DNA from 3 places in the Paenibacillus sp. fava2 genome. Region 2 is predicted to be linked to each of the others. Evidence: riboswitches for the same ligand, from Rfam matches in the RefSeq annotation. Region 2 holds a riboswitch; each other region holds the start of a gene.
What was found. Region 2 has a riboswitch for cobalamin ahead of AC4G46_RS02115 (anaerobic ribonucleoside triphosphate reductase). Riboswitches for the same ligand answer to the same signal wherever they lie in the genome.

Region 1 (2,266 bases), 620 kb from region 2:
GACGACAGCATAGCTCCAGCCATCCCAGCCGCCGAACATTCCCGCAGCTACATTGCCGATGGCCGTAACATAATTGCCGGACGGATTCGTAAGCGCCAGCCCGTTCTGGGCAGCAACCTTCTCCAGCGCTTCGAGGGCATTGCCTGCATAGGCATTCCCTTGGCCCAGCGTACCCTGAGGTCCTTCAATTACAAGCGGTACATATACAAGCGGATTCTGCGCTGCCGGTTTAGTAAAATCATACAGCTTCCCGTTGCTTCCGCCGCTGAACAGATTATAGGCAACCAGCGCCTGCAGACCTTGTTCGGTAGCATACGCATTGACCTTCCCGCCTTCGTTATGGGCAAAACCTCCGCCGGCTGTAAAGAAGCTCAGCAGTCTTCCGGTCAGATCTCCTTCTGCTTTGGTAAACTCAGCTCCTGACGGATCTATGCCAAAGGAGGTCAAACCAATAATAACCTGGGCAGCACTTTCACTGTTGTCGCCGTATCCGCCTTTGCTGTCCTGCGCAGCGGATAACCAGGCTACCGCCTTCTGTCCGGCTGTCGCTACGCCCGGTTCATTCCGGTGTGCAGCCAGCGCCGTCAAAGCCATTGCTGTCATATCCGGGTCGCTTGCACCTGAGGACAGGGTAAAACCGCCATCCGCATTCTGCTTGGACAAAATCTCGCCGAGCAGCGCAGATTTGGTCCATTTCGCATCGCCCGGAATGGTATAATTACCGGAATCCAGTGCGAGCAGCGCATATACCGGGGCATTCAGGGTCTGCCCGCTGATTCTGGTATTGTTATAAATTTTCTCAATCAGATTGTAGCCTGCAGTGGTGCCGGTACCGGCATAATTCTCCGGATCAGCGCCGGCAGCCTTTACTGCGAGCACGATCCGGGCATAATCCGTTACACTGGAAAAGCTTCCGCCGGCAGCCTTCACCTTTTGTTCAAGTGCCTGCACATAGCTGTCAGGTACGGTATAGCCGGCCTGGGCCAGCCCGATGGCCTGCCATTCCGATGTCACACCGCTGCCCAAAATATATTCGGCAGTTTTATAGGTGGCCTCTTTTACAGTAACTTGTCCATTTTGCGCTACTGCCTCCAGAGTAACCGGCAGTTCCGAGGAGGAAGCGTCTGCTGCATACACAGCATCTGTTACACGTTCAGCACTTTGCACCGCTGAATCAGCGGCTGCATAGCTTTGTCCGGAGGGAACAACAGCGCCTCCAATAATCGAGATAACCAGCAATAAAGCCAGGCCAAGCCGCCAATACCTGGCAGAGAATTTCTTCTTCATTGTTAACCCCTTTTCTGTTAATAGAATGATCGTACAAATAGTGCAGTTAGCAGCACGGACTGGGATTCCCCCGCAGCCTCACTTGCCCAACATAAAAACCGCCCTGTTAAGGGCGGCCGGGAAGAATACAAATTAACGGCTGGACAGCTTGTAAGCTGAGCTTGCTGCTCACAGGCCGGCCATCAGCAGGCGTACCTTCTGCAAGGCGCGCATCTGCTCTAAGCCGCAGTTCATCTGCATGTGTTCCGCATTCTTACCCCACGAAGAAGTGAAACGTCCATGAAAAAAGGCAGGTCTCCTGGCTTATGCCTCATCGCTTCCCCTTTGCCTTCCCGTCAGCATAAACAGCCGGACAGTGGCGCATCCGCAGGAGTCGCTCTGCATTTACAGTGGCGGGACCGCGCCGGACTTGCACCGGCCTTCCCTATTAAGCGGTTCTATGAAACACAAGAACGCGCACCCTTTTCAATAGCTTATTAAATTTTAATATTCATAATCATATCTACTATTTCCCTCTATGTCCATAGAAAAGCTGTTACAATCTCATTCCATCCCATGTCAGCTATTAGCGGCGGAATAAAGCTGCACAGAGCTTGCTTCAACCAGCCGCTTGTGTCAGAAGGGGCGGTGTATATGCGGACTGCTCTTAATTGGCAACCACCTTATCTGCGCAGACTACCTTCTGCTCCTACCTAGACCAGACAACCACTAGCCATAAGGACTACACAAAGCATGAAGTCTGCCCAAGCACTTAAGCTACTCTAACTCAAACTACCTGCCACGTGAGCTAACCTGTCCTTGCAGACTACCTTTTACTTTTACACAGACCACTCTAACCACATCGGCTGTTCCAACCCAATATAGTTGGCCTAAACTCCCCGCCCTGGCAAGCTAACCTGTTCTCACAGACTATCTACCACTCCTACATAAACCAGACCAACCACTCGCAGACTACTTTACTCTTACACACGACCACCCC
Region 2 (2,266 bases):
TAGTACTGCAGATTGAGCGGCGCATCCAGGTTGGCGAAGTTCGGATACAGTCTGCGGGCCGAGCATTCAGCCGCCTTCAGGAACAGCTCGTAGTTCGGGTCACCCTGCTGCTGGTTAACGCCCTGCTTGCATTTGAATATCTGGATCGGGAACACCGGCGTTTCACCGCTGCCCAGGCCGTTCATCGTTGCGGTCAGCAGGGAGCTGATAACCAGTTGGCCTTCCGGTGAAGTGCAGGTGCCGTAGTTGATGCTGGTAAAAGGAATCTGTCCGCCCGAGCGGCTGGACATCGTATTCAGGTTGTGGATCATACTCTCTGCAGCCTGCAGCGTTTCGATCTCGGTCTCTTTCTGTGCGAAGCGGAAGGAGCGCGGATACTGCTCAGCCAGATCGCTGCGGCTCATCGTGATCTCTCCGGCGATTTCGCTTGCCTCGCCTTCCTCAAAGTAGCCAAGACCCTTGCGGAACAGCTTGGCGAAGGATTTGGTCACATATGGCGCAAGGTCAAAGTCAATTTTGTTGGCGGATACGCCGCCGTACTGGGCATTCTGCTGGGACTGGAAGATTATCGCCACCAGCGACATTGCCGTCATAATCGAGTTAGGAGGGCGGACGCTGCCGTTGCCGGTGTTGAAGCCTTCGCGCAGCAGGCGCTCGAACGGAATGAAGATGCAGTTGGTTGTTCCGATAGCGTATTGGTCCAGGTCATGGACATAAACGACGTTATCGAGCGTTGCCTGTACGAGCTGCGGCGGCATGGTGAAATTGCGGGCATACCATTTGGAATATTCACTGCCGAATTTACTCATTTTTCCGGAAAAGCTTTCTCCGTTCAGGTTCGCATTCTCACGCAGCAGATCCAGATCGGCGCTGTCGATAATGTCCCGGCCTAAATGTATCAATTCATTCAGAAGAACCTCCTGTGCAGCTTGTCCGCTATTGTGCCGTTTCTCCAGCAGCGTCATATGTAACTCTCTCCTCTCGGTATAGTGGTCCGTTAAATCTATTTAATCCTCAATATGTAGTCTGTCTGAGCCCAGTAAAAAGGCACCTCCCGCCTTGGAGGCGGAAAATGCCCGGATGCGTTCTAAATACCCGTATAAGCGGATATTTGCCAGAGGTCTGGGTGTCAGGAGAAGGGGCATGATCTGCCTTCTTATCCTTTGCAGAAGCCGATACCTGAAGGCAATAGGGACTATCGTCCTCAGGTATCGGCAGCCTGATGTCCCGGTCATCCGGGTAGGCTGATTCTGCTGCTGCAGGCCGCATACGGACACCTCTCCTGTTCCTCGCAGGGGTCAATAATGGTGCCCGGAAACAGGCAGGTCTCCTGGCTCCCGGTTCATCCAGCGGCTCCTTCCCGGGGGCTTGTCCGCCCTCCAGTGGCCTATGCCGTGGGTGCGCCTGACAGGAAGTGTTCTCCCGGCGGGCAATCCGGTTACAGTGGCGGGACCGCAGCGGATTTGCACCGCGCTTCCCTATTAAGCTTGTACTCTCTTATCAAGAGTAAAGCACCTGCTTCCACTATATTTGGTTGATGAATATAAAAATACCCCAATATATTGTGTTTGTAAACCATTATTTACAAAGCCGCGCGGGGAGCGGCTTCAGCCCGCTTACTCACAGGTGATCCACAACTAGTCCACAGGTAATCCACAGCCTGATGCTAAATGGAGGCCGGCAGGATTCATAAATTGTCCGAAAAGCTGCCACAAAGACTCCATAAATCTAGTGATTCTGACACTAGATTTACAGAGACCGGCTTAGCGGTGGTATAGGGTTTATGTAGAGGGAGAATGATGAATTTTTTGTGGCTAAATTTGTGGCAGAACTGTGGAGTTGCTACAATGAAGGTGATTAAAGGCCACAAATTTTTGTCAGGAGGGATCTAACGATGGCAATTGGTGAAGTTACAGTCATTCCGATCGGCACAGGCAGTACCAGTCTGAGCAGCTATGTGGCTGACATGCAGCGCGTGCTGCAGACGGTGGAGGGAATTACCTTTGAGCTGACCTCCATGGGAACGATTATCGAGGGTCCGGTATCCAGAATTCTGGCGGCTGTAGAGGCGCTGCACGAGTCTCCGTTCAATGCCGGGGCACAGCGTGTATCCACTTCACTCAAGATTGATGACCGCCGTGACAAGCCTTCCACAAGCCGCAGCAAGCTGCAGTCGGTCGAGCAGAAGCTGCAGGACGGTCAGGTGTAGCGCAGGATAAAAGAGTCTTGGCGAATTTCGCCAAAAGTTGTATAATATTTTTTGTTT
Region 3 (2,266 bases), 1.7 Mb from region 2:
GGTTCCCTTCGGCGTTATGCGCAGCTGCTTCAGCAGCCCGTACTGGTTGGTAAGCGCAGGCCACCAGGAGGGGGTATACTTGCCGCGGCTGTCCCCGTAGTCGCCTGGACTCGTCCAGAAGCCGAGCACAGTGCCGTTCAGGGTAAAGGTGATGTCCGAAGGCCAGTTATTATTGATCGACGGTGCCTCGGAGGCGATTTCCATTGTAACCACAAGCTCCTCCGGCTGCTGGCTGGATAACAGGAAATTGGGAATTTTGTATTCGACAAAGCCTTTACCGAACCAGAGAATGCCGGCATTCATCCGCTCCATATCCCAGAAGTAGCGCGGATCGTCGAAGCTGCCAATCACCTGTGTGGTGGTGGCAAGGCCGCAGGTCGGTTCAATCTGGAAGTCGGAGTAATGTCCGACAGGAATCTCCTTGCGGTGGGCTTTACGCTCTGTTTTGTCCGGGGCCGGGAAGAGAATCTCAGCCCGCTCGGCCGCAAGGGAGCAAATCTTCTGCAGCCCGCTCTTTCCGGGAGCCATATGGGTAGTAATCAGCCCGGCCGCCTCCAGCTTGCGCACATGCATCGTCATGATGGCACTGCTGAGATTCACTGCACCGGCCAGCTCCTTGACGTTCATCGGCTGTACCGCAAGCAGCCGGAGCATGTGCAGGCGTACTGCACTGGATAAGGCTTCATAGACCGGCAGAGAGTCTTCGGTAAGATCAAGTTTCATGGTGAACCTCCGTTACATGTTAATTAATTAATAATTATATTAGTTAAGGCGATTTTACACAAGCCAAATCAAAGAAAGCTTCCGGTTCACTTTTATCACAGACAAGCTTGCACGCAGATTATTATAATGTACTCGATAAAATAGCAAGCGAACAAGGTGCCCTTGCCAGAGCAAGGGGTAACAGGGAATCGGGTGCAACTCCCGAGCGGTCCCGCCACTGTAAGAAAGAGCCAGGCTCCAGCATGTCACTCGGGCAAGTACCGGGGAAGACGGGGCAGGGCGTTATGATTTCGAGCCAGGAGACCTACCTTGTAAGCGCACACCACGACTCTACGCGGATAGGAGCGGTGTACGAATAGGTTCAGGAATCGAGGATGTCCGGCACTGCTGCAGGCAGAGGGCTCTCTTTTGCATACCTGATGACGTACATATACTCCCGCCCCTCAAAGGGCGGGAGTTTTTGGTCTGCTGCTGTACAAAACAGTGATTTTGGAAGGGGAAAAGGTATGGGGAAAAGCGGAATTTGGCGTTTTGCAGCGCTGATCGCGGGATTTACCGTCTATTTTTTGCTGAATGAACCGGGCACGGCGGCAGCGATGCACATCATGGAGGGATTTTTACCTGTAGGCTGGGCTGTTTTCTGGTGGGCAGTGTTTATCCCGTTTTTTGTGCTGGGCATTGTCAGGCTGAACCAAATGACCAGGGATAACCCGGAGCTGAAGCTGCTGCTCGGCTTGTCCGGGGCATTCACCTTTGTGCTGTCGGCGCTCAAAATGCCCTCCGTCACCGGCAGCAGCTCCCACCCGACCGGGACAGGCCTCGGCGCAATCATGCTGGGGCCGGTGCCAATGAGTGTGATCGGCTCGGTAGTGCTGCTGTTCCAGGCGTTATTGCTGGCGCACGGCGGCATAACGACACTCGGGGCAAATGCTTTTTCGATGGCGGTGGCCGGACCGTTTGCCGGCTATGCGGTGTACAGGCTGATCATGAAATCCGGCGACCGTGAAAAGCTGGCCGTATTCTGTGCCGCTGCGGCCGCAGATCTGATGACCTATGTGGTGACATCGTTTCAGCTGGCTGTTGCTTTTCCGGCGGCAGACGGTGGTGTGGTTGCTTCATTGATGAAATTCGGCGGGATTTTTGCAATAACCCAGATTCCGCTGGCGGTAAGCGAGGGGCTGCTGACGGTGCTGCTGTGGAACTGGCTGAAGTCATACAGTCCGAATGAGCTGTCACTGCTCAAGCGGCAAACGAAAGGGGGGAGCCTGTAATGAAAAGCATATGGAAAAACGGGCTGATGCTGCTTGCGGTTGTCCTTCTGGTGGTGCTGCCGCTGCTGTTTGTGAACGGGGAGTTCGGCGGAGCCGATGATGCCGCGGAGGGAATAATCACCGAGATTGCCCCGGACTATAAGCCCTGGTTCGGACCGCTGACGGAGCTGCCGGGTGAAACAGAGAGCATGCTGTTTGCGCTGCAGGCGGCAATCGGAGCGGGAGTGATCGGGTACACCATAGGACTGCTGAGAGGCAGGCAGGACCGGCAG

Region 1: another riboswitch for cobalamin. It lies ahead of AC4G46_RS04815 (S-layer homology domain-containing protein); the one in region 2 lies ahead of AC4G46_RS02115 (anaerobic ribonucleoside triphosphate reductase).
Region 3: another riboswitch for cobalamin. It lies ahead of AC4G46_RS09255 (energy-coupling factor ABC transporter permease); the one in region 2 lies ahead of AC4G46_RS02115 (anaerobic ribonucleoside triphosphate reductase).

Annotation. Positions count from the first base shown of each region.
Region 1 covers NZ_CM177755.1:1,101,607-1,103,872, reverse strand. Annotated here, with positions in the region: gene AC4G46_RS04815 (S-layer homology domain-containing protein) at 1-1,287, opposite strand, end outside; cobalamin riboswitch at 1,559-1,766, opposite strand.
Region 2 covers NZ_CM177755.1:477,603-479,868, forward strand. Annotated here, with positions in the region: gene AC4G46_RS02115 (anaerobic ribonucleoside triphosphate reductase) at 1-965, opposite strand, end outside; cobalamin riboswitch at 1,304-1,534, opposite strand; gene AC4G46_RS02120 (MTH1187 family thiamine-binding protein) at 1,895-2,209, shown strand.
Region 3 covers NZ_CM177755.1:2,220,557-2,222,822, forward strand. Annotated here, with positions in the region: gene AC4G46_RS09250 (ArsR/SmtB family transcription factor) at 1-723, opposite strand, end outside; cobalamin riboswitch at 861-1,049, shown strand; gene AC4G46_RS09255 (energy-coupling factor ABC transporter permease) at 1,230-1,994, shown strand; gene AC4G46_RS09260 (energy-coupling factor ABC transporter substrate-binding protein) at 1,994-2,266, shown strand, end outside.